Cycloclasticus pugetii PS-1: one gene and its partner. The protein of the gene in region 1 binds, or shares a complex with, the protein of each later gene. Links are inferred from orthologs where the notes say so. Each region holds a gene or a part of one and is shown on either strand. Other genes may lie near its edges.

Region 1 (9,764 bases):
TTTAGATTATCGATAAATATCAGCCCGTATCAATTTGATCAGGATAATTTTCTCGAGACAATAACAAGTCTGCTTGAGGAAATAGGTATGTCTGCAAGTTATGTGACGTTAGAGATAACAGAGGGGATTACTGTTAAAGATATACACCTGACTATTGATAAAATGCATGCGTTGACAGATCTCGGCTTTAAAATCTCGATGGATGATTTTGGCACGGGGTATTCGTCGTTAATGTATTTGAAGAAGCTGCCGCTGAGTGAATTAAAAGTCGACCAGTCATTCGTTCGAGATTTGCACGTCGATCAATCGGATGCGGAAATTGCCGCTACGATTATTGCGATGGCTAAAAGTTTGAGCTTGGATGTGGTCGCCGAGGGTGTTGAAAAGGAAAGCCAATTGAGCTTTTTAACCTATCATGGGTGTTCTGTCTTTCAAGGGTATTATTTTCACAAACCAATGCCAGCAAAAGAGATGGATGATTTATTATTTAGAAATGTGGTTGTTTTATAAAGGCTGACAAGCAATGGGTTGGCTTTTGATAGCACGACTTAACAGGTTTAACTAGGTTTTAATCAGGGTTAAGCCATCAGTTTATTAGCGTTGTTTGAGTATTTTGTAAAAAGCCCAGATAAGCACAGCAAAGAGCAGGATGAAAGGCCATCCATTTTCAAGATTAGTGGTGATGAGGGTCGTCGATTTTCCAAAAAAAAAGCCGGGTATGAGATAAGCAGGCGCCCATAAAGCCGACGCAATAAGGTTGGTAGGAATATAATGCTTAGTAGGCATGTCTAAAATACCAGCAATAAGTGGAATAATCGCGCGAATAGGGCCAATAAAACGCCCAATCAAAATACTAATTGCGCCATACTTTTCAAAAAATTCGTGTCCGTTTTTTAATACATCCGGATTGTTTTTAAACCAAGCGATGGTGTAAATTTTTTTATCGTAGTGCTTACCTAATGCAAAGCTTAGTCCGTCGCCAAATGATGCGCCTGCTGCCGCCCACATAACAGTGCTAGCCATATCTAATGTGCCATTGCTAATAAGTGTGCCGACTCCAAACATAATAGCGACACCTGGTATAACCACCCCAATAATAGCCAGTGATTCAACCATGGCAACTAGAAAGACAATAAGGCCTGCCCAGGTTGGGTGCTGGTTAATTAGCTGAGTGAAGGTGTCGAGCAGTTCGGCAAACATTCAGTTCAGTTGTTACTCAGTTTGGTTGCGCATAAAATCTGCGGTGTTAAAGAATGCTTGCATCAATTCATCGTGCATGGCTTTTTCGATATTCATTTTGTGGAGAGCTTTATCCATGCAGTGTAACCATTGATCACGCTCTTTAATGCCAATGGAAAAAGGTAAGTGGCGCGCTCGTAATCGTGGGTGACCATATTTTTCAATATACAACGAAGGGCCGCCGAGCCACCCGCTTAAAAAAAGAAATAATTTGTCTTCAGCCTCCGTTAAATCTGCCGCATGCATGTCACGAATTGTTTTAACGTCAGTGGTGTTGTCCATGGCCTCGTAAAAGTACTTAACAAGTTGACGAATACCTGTTTCACCACCTAGTTTTTCGTATTGGGTGAGTTTATAGGTTTGGCCAGGTTTTAATGTGTCAATCATGTTAATTTCTCAAAGGCGACCTTGGCAGCATGAAGTGTGTCGTTAATATCTTGTTCACTATGCGCAGCAGAGACAAACCCAGCTTCAAAGGCAGAAGGGGCGAGGTAGATCCCTTGTTCTAACATAAGGTGAAAGAATTGTTTGAAGCGTGCCTGGTCGCATGCCATGACTTGGCTAAAGCGGCGAATATTTTTGTGCTCAGAGAAAAATAGGCCAAACATACCGCCCACTTGGTTGGTAGAAAAAGGGATGTTGGCTTCTTTAGCAATGTTGTTTAGACCATCCAATAACTGCGTGGTACGGAGTGATAGTTGGTGGTAAAAATCAGGTTGGCTAATAAGCTCAAGTGTTGCGAGCCCAGCAGACATAGCTAGGGGGTTGCCTGATAGGGTGCCAGCTTGGTAGACAGGGCCATCAGGTGCAAGTTCAGCCATGATTTTAGCGCGGCCGCCAAAAGCACCGACAGGCATACCACCCCCAATGACTTTGCCTAGTGTGGTTAAATCGGGCGTTACGCCATACACTTGTTGTGCGCCACCAAGCGCGACGCGAAAGCCACTCATCACTTCATCAAAAATCAGCACAATGCCGTATTGGTCACATAATGTTCGTAAGCACTCAAGGAAGCCGGTTTCTGGAGGTATGCAGTTCATATTGCCAGCGACTGGTTCGACGATAATACAGGCGATGTCATTGCCGTTGGTTTTTAATAATTGCGAGACCGCTTCAGCATCATTATAGGGAAGCGTTAGGGTGTGGTCGGCCAGTGAGGCTGGTACACCCGGTGAGCTGGGAACGCCAAAAGTGAGTGCGCCAGAACCGGCTTTTACCAATAATGAATCGGAGTGACCGTGGTAACAGCCTTCAAATTTAATGATATTGTCACGGCCTGTGTAACCACGAGCTAAACGTATAGCACTCATGGTGGCTTCTGTTCCGGAGCTGACCATGCGTACTTTTTCAATGGATGGTACTAGTTGGCACACTTTTTCTGCCATCGTGGTTTCAATAATGGTGGGTGCACCAAAACTAAGCCCTTTTTCGGCCGCTGTTTGGACGGCTTTAACAACATCGGGGTGGCTATGGCCTAAGATCATAGGGCCCCAGGAACCAACATAGTCGATATATTGTTTATTGTTAGTATCAACAAGGTATGCGCCCTTTGCATGGTCGATAAAAACAGGGTCTCCACCGACACCTTTAAAGGCGCGAACCGGTGAGTTAACCCCGCCAGGAATAGATTGTTGTGCTTGATCAAAAAGAGAAGAGTTGCTCATATCAATGGGTGGTTTATTTGAATAACGGAACATTATAAGCAATAAAGATGAAGGACTTAAAAAAAGCAGGCATTAGCGGGTTAAAAAGTTTTGAAAATAGCTCAGGCGGCTATCGCAAGCTCGTTTTAAGTGCTGAGGGTTAAATTAATTAGGGGCAGAAACGACGATACCACGATGAATAAAGTCATTAATTATGGATAGCCCTCCTTGTATAACAACGCTAGGGTCTGGGTGTTGAAGGTTTTTAGCTAATGTTGACAAAATGTCTTTGGTTAATTGGCTTGTGTTGTCGGCTAATGCGATAAGCAAGGCATGTGTTGTTGGTGTTATTTCTAAAAAGCATATTGTGTGCTCAATATTGCGGTAAACGGCTAGGTATGTTGGCTGATCGGGTGGTTCGGCGGGTAAAAAGTCAGGCGAAATTTTATGTACGGGGTAGGTATAGGCAGCAACTAAGGCTGTTGGCGCAACGGTTAAAGCTTGATTGAAAGGGTCGCTAATGGGAGGGTAGGCTTCATCGTCAGTAATGGAAACGATAAACTCAAGCCATTCATAATGAGCTAGCTCTAGTAGGAATGGAGTATCATCAATGGCGTCTGAATTACTTGTGCGTTCGTGCTCTAAATAGTGGATAAACTCTTGGGGAATGTCAGAAAAGTAGGGGCTTTGACTTGGGTGACGATGATAAAAATCTCTACAGATATTTTCCCATTGTTGTTCAGAGCAAATAGTCTTAACAACCGGGAATCCATCACTAAGCGCGCTGGCAATATTGGTGAACAGAAGGTCGCGGTATATATTTATGCGTCGTTCTTCAATATCACTCGGTTTTGGCGCATTTTTTGGGTCACGAATATAGCGGGTGAATGCATGTTGAGTTTGCATGAAAGAAGGCGCGTTATTTTGCGACACGTTTTTGACCTGATTGGGGTGAATAATTTAATTGGGCTTGATGAATAAGGTGAACCTCGTCGAGTAACTCAGGTAGTGGTGGAATATTAAAGTCACGCTCCAATAGGGTGGGAAATAGGCCAAAATTGTCGTAAGCTTTATCGAGTAATTGCCAGACAGGATCAATGACATTAGCACCGTGAGAATCAATAATAATATCGTCGGCTTCGTTATAGTGTCCTGCAATATGTGCATAGCTTATGCGGTCACCGGGTAGTGCTTTCAAAAATTCTTCCGCACTGTATTTATGGTTTACGCTGTTGACATATATATTGTTAATATCGACCAGTAACTTGCAATCGGCTTTTTTTATCACTGCGTTAATGAAATCAATTTCTTCCATTTCCTTACCAGGGGCAGCATAGTAAGAGGCATTTTCAATGGCAATTTGTTGGCCAAGAATATCTTGTACGTGGAGAATCCTCTCAGCTACGTATTCAACTGCTTGCTGAGTAAACGGGATGGGCATCAGGTCGTATAGGTGACCGCCATCACTACAATAGCTGAGATGTTCGGTATAAACCTTAATTTGATGTAGTTTAATAAAATCTCGAATGTCGCGAATGAACTTAACGTCTAGTGGGTCTGGGCTACCTAGGCTGAGTGACAAACCATGTGCTACAAAAGGAAACTGTTCGGTTAAGGCGCGTAACTGCTTACCATATCGACCACCGATTTTTATCCAGTTTTCAGGAGCGATTTCATAAAAATCTATATTGCTAGGCGGCTTTTCAACTAGCGGGCCTATAAAGGCCCGCCTTAATCCAAGCCCAACTCCATGAACGGGAAAGGTATTAATCATTGCTAGCTAGCGTTACTTCTTAGAGCCACATTTACCTTCTTTTGCTTTGTTAGCAGCTTTTTCAGCGCCACATTTACCTTCACCGCATTTTGCTTCTTTTACTTTGTCAGCAGCTTTTTCAGCGCCACATTTACCTTCACCGCATTTTGCTTCTTTTACTTTGTCAGCAGCTTTTTCAGTACCACATTTACCTTCACCGCATTTGCCTTCACCGCATTTACCTTCGGCAAGCACCATGTAGCCAGTTTTTAATTCAGTTGCGCCAAATGGGTTTGTGTCTGCGTTTACGACTGGAGTAAATGCCATTGAGGTGACAAAGGCAGCCCCTAACGCGGTGATGATTGGTTTTTTTGTAGGGTTTTTCATAAGAATATCCTGTTGTTTTTTTATTCTCGGGTCACTGTTTATTTCAGTGCGTTTGTCTGCAGTACCGACAAGAGTAAGCCGGTTTACTATATGCGCTTTAATAGACCAAGCAAAGTTTAAAAAACTTACAGCTTGTTTTAGTTTTACTAGAATTAATAAGCTTGATTTAAAAATGATCTAATAGATGGTTTTGTCTTTAAATTCACATAAATCTTCAATGACGCATGAACCGCAGCGTGGTTTTCGAGCAATACACGTGTATCGACCATGAAGAATCAGTAAATGATGGGCATCAAGCTTGTGTGCTGTTGGTACGTTTTTTTCAAGTTTCTTTTCAACCTCTAAGACATTTTTACCGGTGGCAATTTTAGTGCGATTACTGACCCTAAAGATATGCGTATCAACAGCGATAGTCGGAACACCAAAGGCAGTGTTTAGAACAACGTTTGCCGTTTTTCGCCCAACGCCCGGTAAGGCTTCAAGTTCCTCGCGAGTTTGAGGGACTTGGCTATTATGTTGTTCCATTAACATTTTACAGGTTTTGATAACGTTGCTGCCTTTGGTGTTAAAAAGCCCGATAGTTTTAATATATTCTTTGAGTCCTTTTTCACCGAGTGCAAAAATAGCTTCAGGCGTGTTGGCAACAGGGAATAATTTATCGGTCGCCTTGTTAACTCCCTTGTCGGTAGCTTGAGCAGAAAGGATAACTGCAATTAAAAGCTCAAAAGGTGAGCTGTAATTAAGTTCGGTTTCAGGTTCAGGGATAGCTTGAGCGAGTCGCTCGAATATTTCTAGGCGTTTAGCTTTGTTCATAAGTGAGTTGAGTTATTGTGTAAGTATCTGTTTGTTAGCGCTTAAATAGCATGGGTGGGGGAATGTTGAGAGGCATTGATGGTAAGCAATAAACCACTTATTAGGAAAAGGGATAAGCGTTTGCTGAAATGGTTTAACATACCGGTATGCCTTTTGAAGGTAAGTCGAAAAGTTTAACGTTGTAAAGGTTAGGTTACCAGATGATTAATTGGTCGGATATAGAAACTGTTTTATTGGATATGGATGGTACTTTGTTGGATCTACGGTTCGACAACCATTTTTGGCAACGTGTTGTGCCTGATTATTTTGCTAATAAGGAAGGTATTTCATTTGATGAAGCAATTAAACAGCTAGAGCCTCTTTTTAAAGCCCAAGAAGGCTTGTTAAATTGGTATTGCTTAGATTATTGGAGCGAGGCATTAGGTATTGATATTGTTAAGCTAAAAGTTGAAACACAGGAACATATTAAAGAATTGCCGCATACACGCGATTTTTTAGGAGCTATAAAAGCATCGGGTAAACGCTGTGTGTTGGTAACAAATGCACATGCAGAGAGTTTAAACCTAAAAATGCAAAAAACAGGTTTGGTAGAGTTTTTTGATGCGATTGTTTCTGCGCATGATTTTGGTTACCCCAAAGAGCAGCAAAGTTTTTGGCATGCTTTTCATCAGCTGGAGCAGTTTGATAAATCTAAAACCGTGATGGTGGATGATAGTTTAAGTGTGTTGAAGGCAGCCGATACATTTGGCATTCAATACATCGTCGCTATTACTAAACCCGATAGCGCTGAGCCACCGCGTATCGTACATGACTATTTAGCAGTCGAAAGTCTTGGCGCTATTCAGCCAAAATAAACGGCTTAATTACCGTTTATGTGAGCGTGATTTTTGTTGTGTTCGAGCGTTTGCTGGGCGTTTGTGAGTAGATGGTTTAGCGGTTCTTTTAGTAGCTGGTTTAACATCCGGTAAGGAGGCGCCATCAATATTTTCGAAAGGAATTTTGTGTGATATATAGGCTTCAATGTCAGGCAGTGAGTAAGCATAGGTTTCACAGGCAAAACTAATGGCTTTACCGCTGGCGCCTGAGCGGGCGGTTCTACCAATTCGGTGAACATAGTCTTCGGCATCTTGAGGTAGGTCAAAATTAAATACATGACTAACAGCAGGAATGTGTAATCCACGAGCGGCCACATCAGTGGCAATTAATAAAGGTAGTTTGCCGTCTTGAAAGCGAGTTAAAATGGTTTGTCGTTTTTTTTGTGGTACATCGCCTGAAAGCACGGCGTTATCAAAGTCGTTGCCCTTTAGGTAACGATGTAAACGGTCTGCAGTGTGTTTGGTATTAATGAAAATAATCCCTCTTTCGGGTTTCTCATTTGTCAGCAGATGAAGAAGTAAGGGGATTTTTTCATTATCAGCAGGGTAATAAACAGACTCAACCACTTGTTTTGCAGTTATTTGTTCGGGTTCAACGCGAACCATTACAGGGTTGTTCATATGCTCGTAAGCCAATTCGGTAACTTTGAACGAAAGTGTTGCCGAGAACAATAAGTTTAAACGGTTTTCAGGTTTAGGTAATCGTCGTAATAAATAGCGAATATCATTTATAAACCCAAGGTCAAACATTCTGTCTGCTTCATCTAGTACTAGGACCTCGGTGTTTCTAAGGTTAAATACTTTTTGTTTGAAAAAATCGATGGTTCGTCCCGGGGTGCCAATTAAAATATCTACACCATCCTCTATGGTTTTACGTTGTTTATCGTAATCTGTTCCACCGTAGGCAAGGCCGACTTTAATGTCAGTGTGTTTACCAATAATTTTTGCATCATTTGCAATTTGTATCGCCAGTTCACGCGTTGGAGCAAGAATAAGCGCCCTAACACCTTTTTTATTATCGGCAGGCGTTTTTGTTAGTAGGGTGTGATACGTGGCGAGTAAAAAAGCAATGGTTTTTCCAGTGCCTGTTTGCGCCTGTCCTGCGACATCGTTGCCGAGCAAACTGATGGGTAAGGTTTGTTCCTGAATAGGCGTGCACTTTATGAAATTAGCCTCGTCTAAACCTTGAATTAAAGGGGCAGTGAGCCCAAGTGAAGAAAATTGAGTATCAGTAAGATGGGTGTCGGACATAAGTTATGTAATTGTTGAAGAAATAGAGGAGTGAATTGGAAGTTTAGTTAGGAATGAAATATTCATGGTAAGCTATGCATCTGATATCGTACTCTATTATGATGTAATAGTGCGTAGTATTAACCGAACGGAGATAAATAGTGAGTGAAAATGTAGTTCATACCACCGATGATAGTTTTGAACAGGACGTTTTGGCGTCTGAACAACCAGTATTAGTAGATTTTTGGGCTGAATGGTGTGGTCCTTGTAAAATGGTAGCACCGATCCTCGATGAAATTGCAGACGAATATGCCGGTAAGTTGAAAGTCGTTAAGTTGGATATAGATTCAAACCCAGCGATGCCAAGGCGTTTTGGTGTGCGAGGCATTCCAACCTTAATGGTTTATAAAGCTGGTGAAGTGGAAGCGACCAAAGTAGGAGCCGTGACTAAATCACAATTATCAGCATTTATTGACAGTAATATCTAAAAAAATACAACGCCTTCGCCTTAAAGGTAGACGAGGGTGTTTTTTAATGCTACCTTTACTTCCATAAGTAAGAACCCCTTAAGCACGCCACTTGCCGTGCAAACAATCAAAAAAATCAATTAAAAAACCTCTAGTGCTAAATGTGCACGTTTATACCTTTTTATTCCAACCTTAAATCTATATGAACCTAACTGAGCTGAAGCGTAAACCCGCAACTGAAATCCTTGAACTTGCGAAAGAACTTGGTGTTGATAACACTGGACGATCATTAAAACAAACCACTGTCTTTCAAATTCTTAAGAAAATAGCCAAAAAAGGCGATGATGTATATGGTGATGGGGTTCTTGAAATATTATCAGATGGTTTTGGGTTTTTAAGGTCGGCAGATGGTTCGTTTTTAGCGGGTCCAGATGATATTTATGTCTCGCCGAGTCAGATTCGTCGGTTTGGTTTAAGAACGGGGGATACCATTTCGGGAAAAATTCGCCCACCTAAAGATAGTGAGCGTTACTTTGCACTATTGAAGGTCGATAAGCTTAATTATGAAAAACCAGAACATGCAAAAAACAAAATAGCGTTTAAGGATTTAACGCCTATTTTCCCCAATGAACGTTTAACTTTAGAAATGGGGAATGGTACGACTGAAGATTTAACTTCCCGTGTTATTGACTTGGTATCACCCATTGGTAAGGGGCAACGTGGCTTAATTGTGTCACCGCCTAAAGCTGGTAAGACCATGATTCTGCAAAATTTAGCGCACTCTATTGCTGCAAATAATCCAGAAAGCCATTTAATGGTTCTATTGATCGATGAGCGGCCTGAAGAGGTGACAGAGATGTCACGTACCGTTAAAGGTGAAGTGATTTCCAGTACATTTGATGAGCCTGCTTCTCGCCATGTTCAGGTGGCCGAAATGGTTATTGAAAAAGCAAAAAGAATGGTGGAGCACAAAAGAGACGTTATTATTTTGTTAGACTCTATTACCCGTTTGGGTCGAGCCTACAATACTGTAGCGCCTTCATCAGGTAAAATTTTGACTGGTGGTGTGGATGCTAATGCACTTGAACGTCCTAAACGTTTTTTTGGTGCGGCACGTAATATTGAAGAAGGCGGTAGTTTGACAATTATTGCAACAGCTCTCGTTGAAACCGGTTCGCGTATGGACGATGTGATTTACGAGGAGTTTAAAGGCACGGGTAATATGGAGCTTCATCTTGAGCGTAAAATTGCTGAAAAACGTATTTACCCAGCGATTAACGTTAACCGTTCAGGCACACGTCGAGAAGAATATTTAGTGGACGCTGATATCCTTCAAAAAACTTGGATTCTCCGCAAA
Region 2 (9,783 bases), 770 kb from region 1 along the record:
CAGCTCCTTGTTGCTCGACTTCACAAAGAATAACATCGCCATCACAATCGAGCGACATGGCTAGCAATTTTTGCCAGCTACCACTGGTTTCACCTTTAATCCAAAGCTGCTGACGGCTTCTCGACCAGTAGGTCATGCGCTGAGTTGCAATTGTCTGTGCAAGTGCCTCTTTATTCATCCAGGCGAACATTAATACCGACTGGGTGTTTGCATCTTGAGTAATAACAGGAATTAAACCTTGCTCGTTAAAAGCAAGTTGCTCTATAACTTCAGGTAATGCTAATAAACTGTTGTTACTTTTTTGCTCTAAGGTGATAAAGTAGTCGCGTTTCAATTTACACCAGAATCTTTATCGTTAGGGCAGGCGCAGTTTTCATGGTCTAGTGCATTACAAAGGCGGTAATTAAACCAATGGCCAATGGCAACGAAGCAGGCGCCTAAAACTGTCAGTGTCTTTTCACCTGACTCACCAATTCGCTCTTCTCCTAAAGCTAAGGCCAAGATGAGTAGCGCCACTCCAATTGCGCCTAAATAGAACAGTTGATAGCGTTTGTGCTGTTTGCAGCCCAAGGTTAAAGCGTAAAGACTGCTTGGAATGACAGCCACAACCATCCATAGATGGAAGTTCTCATTATCTAATCCCAGTGCCGCCATACTGGGTAGTAAAACCAATAAAATCGGTAGGGCTAAGCAATGGAAGGTGCATAATAATGATAAACCAATCGCTAGTTTGTCTGTCATCACTTGTGTTGTTTTCATTTAATAGTTTCCTAGGTTGTTAGGCTGTATGTGCTAAACAATCAGCACAAATGCAGTTCATTTCAAATTGGGGGCTGATAAGCTTGAATCCGGCTTCGTCAACGGTCGTTTGAAGTTCCGCCATAGTAGCTGGCTTAATGTTGATTTCTTTAACTTTATTACATTGCCCGCAAATCAAAAATTGCGACACGCCATGAGCATGGTCGCAGCTAATATGCTCGCAAGCGATGTACTTATTTGCTAATTTGAGCTTATGAACCAGTTTTTCACTTTCTAGAAAATCTAAAATACGATAAACCGACATGGCGGCAAGGTCTTGATTGTATTGTTTCTTTACCTCAGCGATTAATTCATAAGCGGAAAGAGCCATCTCAGACTGTATAAGCCCCGTTAAAACTAGCTTTCTTTTTTCCGTCAATCGGGTGCCGTGATCTTTGCAATGACGTTCTGCAGATTGAAGGATGCTATCTGTGTTATCCATAAATGTGGCCTAAAAGTTAATAGTACGGTTATTGTGTCGGAGTGTTATCCCACCTTGCCCTGTTTGATTAATCCACATGGTATTTATTTCTTCAATACCCGTAAAAAACTCAAATAAATTCACGGTTATTGAGGGCAGGGAAGTGCTGTCCTGACAGTGGTATTTATAGGTGACCATTATTTCACTGTGGTTCTCATCATGATGCTTCCCATTATCGTTATGTTCATGCTTATGGTTACTTGAACTTCTGTCATGATCATTATCCTGATGGTCTATGTCGATAATTTTGGATAGGTCGACAGACATATTAATCAGCTTGCAATGGGCATCAGACATTAAGAAAAGAGCCTCAGGTTGACGAAGCGTTGAAGCAGCTTTATCAACCGCCTTAAGGTCTTTTGATGATTTCGCCTGATGCTCAAAACCAACGAGGTTCATAGCGGGTGATTTAAATTGAATTTCAAGCGCATTCTCTTCGGCCACTACCATTAGCTCAGATACGCCATGAACATGTGCATCTAAGTTCGTCCTTGCTTCCTCAGCCTGTATTGCAGCGCTTAGGAAAACTAGATTAAAGCTAACGAACTTAAGTAATGTATTCTTCATTCTAGTGACCCTCCATACGATTAAAGTTATGATACAACATAACATTTATATCGTAAAGGCTACACGTTTAAGCCAAAAATCAAAACGTGACCAAAGGGTTTCGACATAACTTTGTCTTAAGCCTGTAACCTTGGCCGAGCAGATAATAAATAACCTCGCTAATTCTCACATTAAAAAAGAGTAGTCCCTGTTAAATGGCTTTATTTAAATAAACAACCCGTTAACTAAAAATTAATAAAGTGAGGTCCTAAATTCATTAATCCTCTTAATTTTCAACTGTCGTTTAGGTATTAATTTAACATAATATACATTATACGAAGTATTATATTCGGCAATATCATTAAAGCTAAGGATTACAGCGTGTACTCTTCAGATGCTATGGAAAACTTTTCCAGTTATATAAAAATGCTTTAGGCGACGTTAAACGTTCGATATCTTCTTTTAGCTTGGTGTTCTCGTCAGCTCTAAAATCAATCGTCACATTAAGATTAAGGTATTAATGAGCGCGAATTTTACCCAGCGTGACAAACTCATTTTCAGGTGTAACCAGTTCATCATCAATAAACTGAAAGCCGATCCAGTCATCAACCGAATGCGATAAATCGATTTTAATGGCGACTGAGAGCTAATTATTCTTTTCTTTATGTAAACAGCAGGCTCTACGAACAACAAAGGTTTTTATACAAATTCCATTGACAATATCATTAACCTTCAGCAATATTCCTTATTAGGCAATCTACACGCACTGGCCATTAATTTAAGTTGGACTAACCTCATCAGATTCCTCATGTTAATTAAGAAATCAAAGATAGGTCTATTTTTTCTGTCTTTAACACTGATCGCCGTCTCATCGGCGGCTCTAGGTGATACACAGCACCTATATTCAGACAGCTCTTTTAAGCCTGCCTCTTCGCTTGTAGAGTTTGAGTTATCAGATGAAAACAATCCTTTTGATAACGTTGATGATTTTTTATCAACGCACGTCTATCACAACAAAAAACACGCTACTCATAGCGACCGTTCACAGCCTATTTACGTTTCAGCACATAATATTGCTGGCAAATTTTCTATCCGCGCCCCTCCCTCCTTCATCGGCTAACGTTATACAGACTAGACTTTTCTGGTCAAAAACAACTATTTTTTAAGGGCTGCCTAATAGCTGCGTATTCGCAATAGCCGTCACAAGCTATGCAATACTGTAAGACAACACGCCTCCCTTAAAGTCATTTTCTGCCTTCCCATGGCATATCATTTAAAAACCGGAGAGCACAACGATGAAAGACTTAGCATTTTACGATACTACTCCCTTCGATGAATTAGCTTGGCCAGAGCTAAACAAACAAATTAGCTTGAAGTCACCAGCGCTCGAAATCTTCACCGATTTTGAAAAAACCCAACCGATGGTTATAAACTCCTCTATGTCTGCCATAGATGCTGAAAAACTCATGCAAACAGAACATGTTCGCTTAAAGTTTGTTGTTAATAGTAACAATCATTTATTAGGTGTCGTTAGTCTAGAGGACTTAAATAGCCGGGAAATACTTAAGCGTGTATCTAAAGGTGAAAACAGAGAAGAACTGTCTGTTACTGACTTTATGAGACCGAGAAATAAATTAAAGTCTTTTGATTATTCGGATCTGGCACACGCCTCTATTAAAGATGTTATTGGTAGCCTTAAAAACAGCGGTTACCGACACTGCCTGGTTGTGGACCATAAGCATCACAAAATTCGAGGAATCATTTCAGCCAGCGACATTGCTAGATCACTTCAATTACAGATAAACATTAAAAGTGACTCCAGTTTTGTTGGGATTTTTAAGGCCATTCAACATTAAATTAAACCTTATAACGGTGAGGCTGGGTTCCCACGATCAATCGTGGGAACCTTTACCTTAATAGAACAGATATCTACGTTCATTTCGTTTCATACTCGATAATTTTTTTAGCATTTTTAACACAGTGCTAATAATAAGGAGCACTTTAGATGAAAATACTTATGATACTAGCCGCTTTACTGCTGCTAATAACCCCCTGCCTTGCATGGTCCTCCTCAGCTACTTACCAACCGATAGACCTTACATCCACTATAGTTGGATATTTATCATTATTAGTTTTTGCTCTCGCCTACACACTAGTGATCTTTGAAGAGCAACTTCACTTACGTAAATCCAAACCGGTCTTATTGGCTGCTGGGCTCATCTGGATCATGATCGCAATCGCATACAAGACCCATGGGTATGATCATGCTGCAGAAATCGCCTTACGCCATAACTTTCTTGAATATGCCGAATTATTCTTCTTTTTATTGGTAGCAATGACCTATATAAACGCGATGATAGAGCGCAAAGTATTTGATGCGCTCCGTGGCTGGTTAATTGATAAAGGCTTCAGTTATAAAAACCTATTCTGGTTAACCGGTACCCTAGCCTTCTTTATATCACCGGTGGCAGACAATCTAACAACGGCACTTATCATGTGTACTGTTGTGCTTACCGTTGGCAAAAACGCTCCTAAATTTGTGTCTATTTCCTGCATCAGCATCGTTGTTGGTGCAAACGCAGGTGGTGCGTTCAGCCCGTTCGGCGACATCACCACGTTAATGGTGTGGCAAAAAGGCTTACTTCAATTTACTGAATTCTTTAATCTTTTTATACCATCACTGGTAAATTATTTAGTACCCGCAGCCATTATGAGTGCTTTCATCCCTGCTGGAATGCCTAACTCTGTCGATGATAATGAAACATTGCTTATTAAACGAGGCGGTCTAACTATTGTTATGCTTTTTGCATTAACCATTTTGACCGCTGTCTGCTTTCATAACTTCCTGCACCTACCTCCTGCCATTGGCATGATGACCGGTTTAGCCTACCTGAAATTTTTTAGTTATTACCTTAAAATTAGCGAGCATTCACGAAACTCACCAGGTTTTGAAGAAAGGTTTCAAGAAGGCAGTAAAGATAACGCACAGACTGATTTTCGTGAATTTGATGTTTTCGACAAGGTTGCAGGCGCTGAATGGGACACCCTATTCTTCTTCTATGGTGTGATCATGGCGGTAGGAGGGTTAGGCTTTCTTGGCTACCTAGGTCTGGCTTCCGAATTCATCTATGGCGACCTAGGACCAACTACCGCAAATGTATTACTGGGCCTTATGTCTGCCATTGTCGACAACATTCCAGTGATGTTTGCCGTTTTAACCATGTCGCCCGATATGTCTCAAGGTCAATGGTTACTGGTTACATTAACCGCTGGAGTTGGAGGAAGCTTATTATCAATTGGCTCTGCTGCAGGTGTTGCCCTAATGGGGCAAGCACGTGGTATCTATACATTTGCTTCACACCTTAAATGGGCACCTGTTATCGCTCTCGGTTACGCTGCCAGTATTTATGTGCATATGTGGATCAACGCGGGGCTTTTTTAAATAACATGTTCTATAAAATAGCTAAAGCTTAATATAAAACATTCGATTAATTAATCCCATGGAGTCACCGCTTAGGCCCAATTTATTAATTTTTTTGCGCACTTTAATAAATAATATTAAGATTTTTATACAGTTAGAATAAAATTAAAATGCGTATTAAATACCTCGACTGTCAGGTTCATGTTGTATATAAGAAAAAACTGATAAAAGTCCTTGGTATATAAAATGTTATCAATATACAATTCTCGCTCTCATATTTATTTTAAAAATAACAAATAGGTGGACATAATTATGGCTAGAAGACAAGACAGGTTAACAGTAGAAGATGTGAATGGTGCTTGGGCAATCATTCCTACACCAGCGATAGAAACTGGTGATCAATGGCAAACAGAAGACAGCGTTGATTATGACGAAATCGCTAGAGCTGTTGACGGCCTTATTGAATCTGGTGTTGACGCCATCATGAGTCAAGGAACTTTTGGAGAAGGCGCTACCCTTACTTGGGAAGAAAAGAAAAAAATGATGGAAGTCATGGTTGAAACTTCAGCCGGACGAGTACCTATCTTTGTTGGTGTTACAACAATGAATACTCGCGAGACTATTCGTCAATTACGTCATGCACGAGATATTGGTGCTGACGGAACAATGTTAGGCTTACCAATGTGGCAGCAAATTGATGTACCTGCAGCTGTTCGTTTCTATCAAGATGTTGCTGAAGCTGTGCCTGAAATGGCAATCGCTATTTACGCTAACCCAGAAGCATTTAAATTTGATTTCCCAGCTCCATTTTGGGCTCAAGTTGCTAACATTCCACAAGTCATCACTTGCAAGTACATAAATATTGGTCAACTACACTTGCACACGATGGTTTCAAAAAAGCAAATTAGATTTTTGCCACTAGAAATCGATCACGCAGATGCTGCTAAAATGGATCCAGAATTCAACACTGCTTTTTGGTCACCACTTGCTTGTACAGGCCCTGAGCTAACCATTCATTGGCGTGACAGTGTTAGAGAAGCGGCTAAAACAGGTGACTGGAGTAGACCAGACGAGCTTTACCCACAAATGGCATTAGCACTGTCTAGCTTATTCCCTCCTGGAGGCTTTGCTGAATTTTCTAAATATAACATTCAGTTAGAAAAAGCGCGTATTAATGCAGCTGGTTGGATGAAAGCAGGTCCATGCCGCCCTCCTTACATGACAGCACCTGAACACTACTTAGAAGGCGCCGCTAAATCTGGTACAGGTTGGGCTGAGTTAAATAAAAAATTACTTGAAGGCACGCTTTAAGTAAAATATTGATCTCGTCATTAATGTCTAAAGCAGGTCAATAAGCACTTTTCCTGCTTTGACATTAATGGCCGATTTCATAACCGCATCTCGTTCAGACCACTCTTCTTGTGCAAATCGATGAATATATGCGGGTAACACTTCTGAAAGAGCTTGCGTAGCCGTTCTAGGTACAGCTCCTGGCATATTAGCCACACAAAAATGAGTAACTCCCTCCTCTACAAAAGTCGGTTCGTTATACGTTGTCGGACGAGTTGTTTCAACACATCCCCCTTGATCCACTGAAATATCCACAATGACAGAACCTTCCATCATTAATTTTAAATGGGAACGGTTAATAAAATGCGGCGCTTTCTTCCCGGGAACATGCAAAGCAGCCACTAACAAGTTTGTGGTAGCCATTAACGACAAACATTCCTCTTGATTATTTATAGGGTTAATTAAAGGATCCAGTTGAGTGACTGATGCAAGTGCCTCAAGTGACTTATCATAAACAGACACATTCGCGCCTATATTTCTTGCTAATAAGGCTGCTTGCCTTCCAGCAGAACCAGCCCCAAGTACCAATACTTGCCCTTTTTCGACACCATCGTCTTGCAAACCGCCTAACAATAAACCAGAACCACCGCGGTATTGATGTAATAAAGTAGCACCTATCTGAACAGATAGTTTTCCGGCTATTTCACTCATGGGTTTAAGGATTGGCAGCTGTTTATTATCTCGCACCGATTCAAAACCAACAGCCGTCAGGCCTATTTTTGATAATTTACTCGCTAGTTCTTCGTTCGCAGCAAGGTGAAGAAAACAAAAAAGAAGGTGATTAGGTGTTAAATATTGAAGGTCCCCCTCTTGCGGCTCTTTTACCTTTACAATTAAATCGCCTGCCTTATAAAGTGCTTGCGCTGTAGGGCAAACAATCACACCAACTTGCCTATATTGGTCATCATCAAAGCCGCTTAAAACACCAGCCTGATGTTCAATATAAAGGCGGTGCCCCTTCGCAATGAGTTCCTGACAAGCCATTGGCGTTAATGCAACACGCCCTTCAGCTGTTTTAATCTCTTTTGGAATACCAATATTCATCAGCATAATACTTTACCTAGTTAGATCTTATCGCCATACTACAGCGCTTTAAAATTAAATTAAATGAGCCAGCGCTCATTTTCAAACATACCCCCTTGGGTATAAGCATAGTTTAAACACAGTTATTTAGGAGCCACTTATGAGCGACAACTCACATCATCGATTAATTATTTTAGGGTCCGGCCCTGCAGGTTACACAGCTGCTGTATATGCTGCTAGAGCCAACCTAAACCCCTTATTAATCACCGGTATTGAACAAGGCGGCCAACTGATGACAACTACTGAAGTTGATAATTGGCCTGGTGATGTAGAAGGCTTGCAAGGCCCAGCTTTGATGGAAAGAATGAAGCAACACGCTGAACGCTTCGATACAAAAATTCAGTTTGACCATATCCATACTACCGAATTACAACAACGCCCATTCACTTTAAAGGGCGATGCAGGCACATACACTTGCGATGCCTTAATAATCGCCACCGGTGCTTCTGCAAAATATTTAGGCTTACCGTCTGAAGAAGCATTTAAAGGAAAAGGTGTTTCAGCATGTGCCACCTGTGATGGTTTTTTCTATAAGAACCAACGTGTTGCTGTTATCGGCGGCGGCAATACTGCCGTTGAAGAGGCACTTTACTTATCTAACATTGCAGAACACGTTACAGTTATTCATCGACGTGACTCATTTCGTTCGGAAAAAATCTTATCCGATAAATTAATGAAAAAAGTGGCCGATGGTAATATTTCAGTCGAATGGTTTAACCAATTAGATGAAGTACTCGGCGACGATATGGGTGTCACGGGTATTCGCATTAAAAACACTCAAGATAATAGTACGAAAGAGATTGACCTTGAAGGTGTTTTTATTGCCATCGGTCATTCACCTAACACTCAAATTTTTGACGGCCAATTAGATATGTCTCATGGGTACTTACATACTGAACGTGGCAGCTCAGGCAATGCAACACAAACCAGTATTCCAGGTATTTTTGCCGCTGGGGATGTCGCTGACTCTATATACAGGCAAGCCATTACATCGGCAGGCTCTGGTTGTATGGCTGCGCTTGACGCCGAGCGTTTTCTTGATGCTTTAGAGGATGCATAAAGATCTGTAATCTATCATGCTCCACTGGTTAGATATAGAAAATGATGCTGAACCATTTCCTTCTCTAGATTACGCATTAGAGGAGCCAAATGGCTTACTAGCAGCTGGGGGAACTTTAAACCCCCAGCGCTTACTAAATGCCTACCGTTGCGGTATCTTTCCTTGGTTTGATGAAGATCAGCCTATTCTTTGGTGGTCACCTGACCCTCGGTTAGTTTTAAAACCGGATGATCTACATATTTCTCGCAGCCTGAAAAAATGTATCAATAAAAATTTATATAGCTGCACCGTTGACAAGGCATTTAATGAGGTCATCGTGGCCTGCTCTACGAGTCGAAAGGATCAACAAGGCACTTGGATTACCGATTCAATGATTGATGCTTATCAAACTCTGTTTACTTTAGGTCACGCTCATTCAGTTGAAGTTTGGGCGGACGAAAAACTAGTTGGTGGTCTTTATGGTGTCAGCATTGGGCAGGTTTTTTTTGGCGAATCAATGTTCAGCCGGTTAGATAACGCATCCAAAGTGGGGTTTGCTTTTTTATGCAAACAGTTAAGTCAATGGGAGTTTCAGCTGATAGATTGCCAAGTCCACTCTGACCATCTAGAGCGATTGGGCGCATCAACCATACCGAGAAAAGAATTTGCTGAACAACTTGCAGTATATTGTCTAAAAAAACCGTCGACAAACGCGTGGTTACTTTCATGAGCTCACCCTCCCCAGCTGGCAGACAGTTACAACTCTATATATCAACACCACAAGCGTGTGATTACTTAACGGATCGACAATCACAAAATATTTTTATTTCGCCTGATGTCACAGTAACACCTAGCATTTACGAATACCTTATTAGCATCGGTTTTAGGCGAAGCGGACAACATACATATCGCCCACACTGCCCTAGTTGTCGTGCCTGCATTTCTTCGAGAGTGGATGTACAATCATTTAACGCATCAAAAAGCCAACGAAGAGTGTTAACAAAAAATAAAGACCTAAGCGTTAGCTCTGTGCAATCTATTTTCTCAACAGAACACTACGAGCTA

Evidence for each region.
Region 2: the proteins of trxA (region 1) and trxB are in contact, whole or in part, in a crystal structure (PDB 1F6M), measured with the Escherichia coli proteins. The link is inferred for Cycloclasticus pugetii PS-1 from one-to-one orthologs.

What each region holds. Positions count from the first base shown.
Region 1 is NZ_ARVU01000001.1:1,972,229-1,981,992, reverse strand. The notes cover bases 7,019-9,764. They hold trxA (thioredoxin TrxA), read left to right. Parts: upstream 7,019-8,101; coding sequence 8,102-8,428; downstream 8,429-9,764. Other genes in these bases: rho (transcription termination factor Rho), read left to right, coding at 8,610-9,764; rhlB (ATP-dependent RNA helicase RhlB), read right to left, coding at 7,019-7,961. In the rest of the region: CYCPU_RS0109700 (bifunctional diguanylate cyclase/phosphodiesterase), read left to right, coding at 1-510; CYCPU_RS0109695 (DedA family protein), read right to left, coding at 595-1,200; CYCPU_RS0109690 (group II truncated hemoglobin), read right to left, coding at 1,213-1,626; hemL (glutamate-1-semialdehyde 2,1-aminomutase), read right to left, coding at 1,623-2,903; CYCPU_RS0109675 (HvfC family RiPP maturation protein), read right to left, coding at 3,048-3,788; CYCPU_RS0109670 (HvfB family MNIO-type RiPP peptide maturase), read right to left, coding at 3,802-4,656; CYCPU_RS0109665 (HvfA family oxazolone/thioamide-modified RiPP metallophore), read right to left, coding at 4,669-5,022; nth (endonuclease III), read right to left, coding at 5,200-5,835; yrfG (GMP/IMP nucleotidase), read left to right, coding at 6,036-6,689; more of rhlB, read right to left, coding at 6,699-7,018. UniProt on the Escherichia coli protein: Participates in various redox reactions through the reversible oxidation of its active center dithiol to a disulfide and catalyzes dithiol-disulfide exchange reactions.
Region 2 is NZ_ARVU01000001.1:1,192,995-1,202,777, forward strand. What follows is about bases 6,995-9,759. They hold trxB (thioredoxin-disulfide reductase), read left to right. Parts: upstream 6,995-7,779; coding sequence 7,780-8,739; downstream 8,740-9,759. Other genes in these bases: CYCPU_RS0105805 (alanine dehydrogenase), read right to left, coding at 6,995-7,646; aat (leucyl/phenylalanyl-tRNA--protein transferase), read left to right, coding at 8,756-9,448; CYCPU_RS0105820 (arginyltransferase), read left to right, coding at 9,445-9,759. Also shown: hisI (phosphoribosyl-AMP cyclohydrolase), read right to left, coding at 1-334; CYCPU_RS0105770 (MerC domain-containing protein), read right to left, coding at 331-759; CYCPU_RS0105775 (Fur family transcriptional regulator), read right to left, coding at 779-1,240; CYCPU_RS0105780 (DUF2796 domain-containing protein), read right to left, coding at 1,250-1,846; CYCPU_RS0105785 (hypothetical protein), read left to right, coding at 2,634-2,945; CYCPU_RS0105790 (CBS domain-containing protein), read left to right, coding at 3,121-3,681; sodium:proton antiporter NhaD, read left to right, coding at 3,831-5,267; CYCPU_RS0105800 (dihydrodipicolinate synthase family protein), read left to right, coding at 5,559-6,557; more of CYCPU_RS0105805, read right to left, coding at 6,585-6,994; more of CYCPU_RS0105820, read left to right, coding at 9,760-9,783.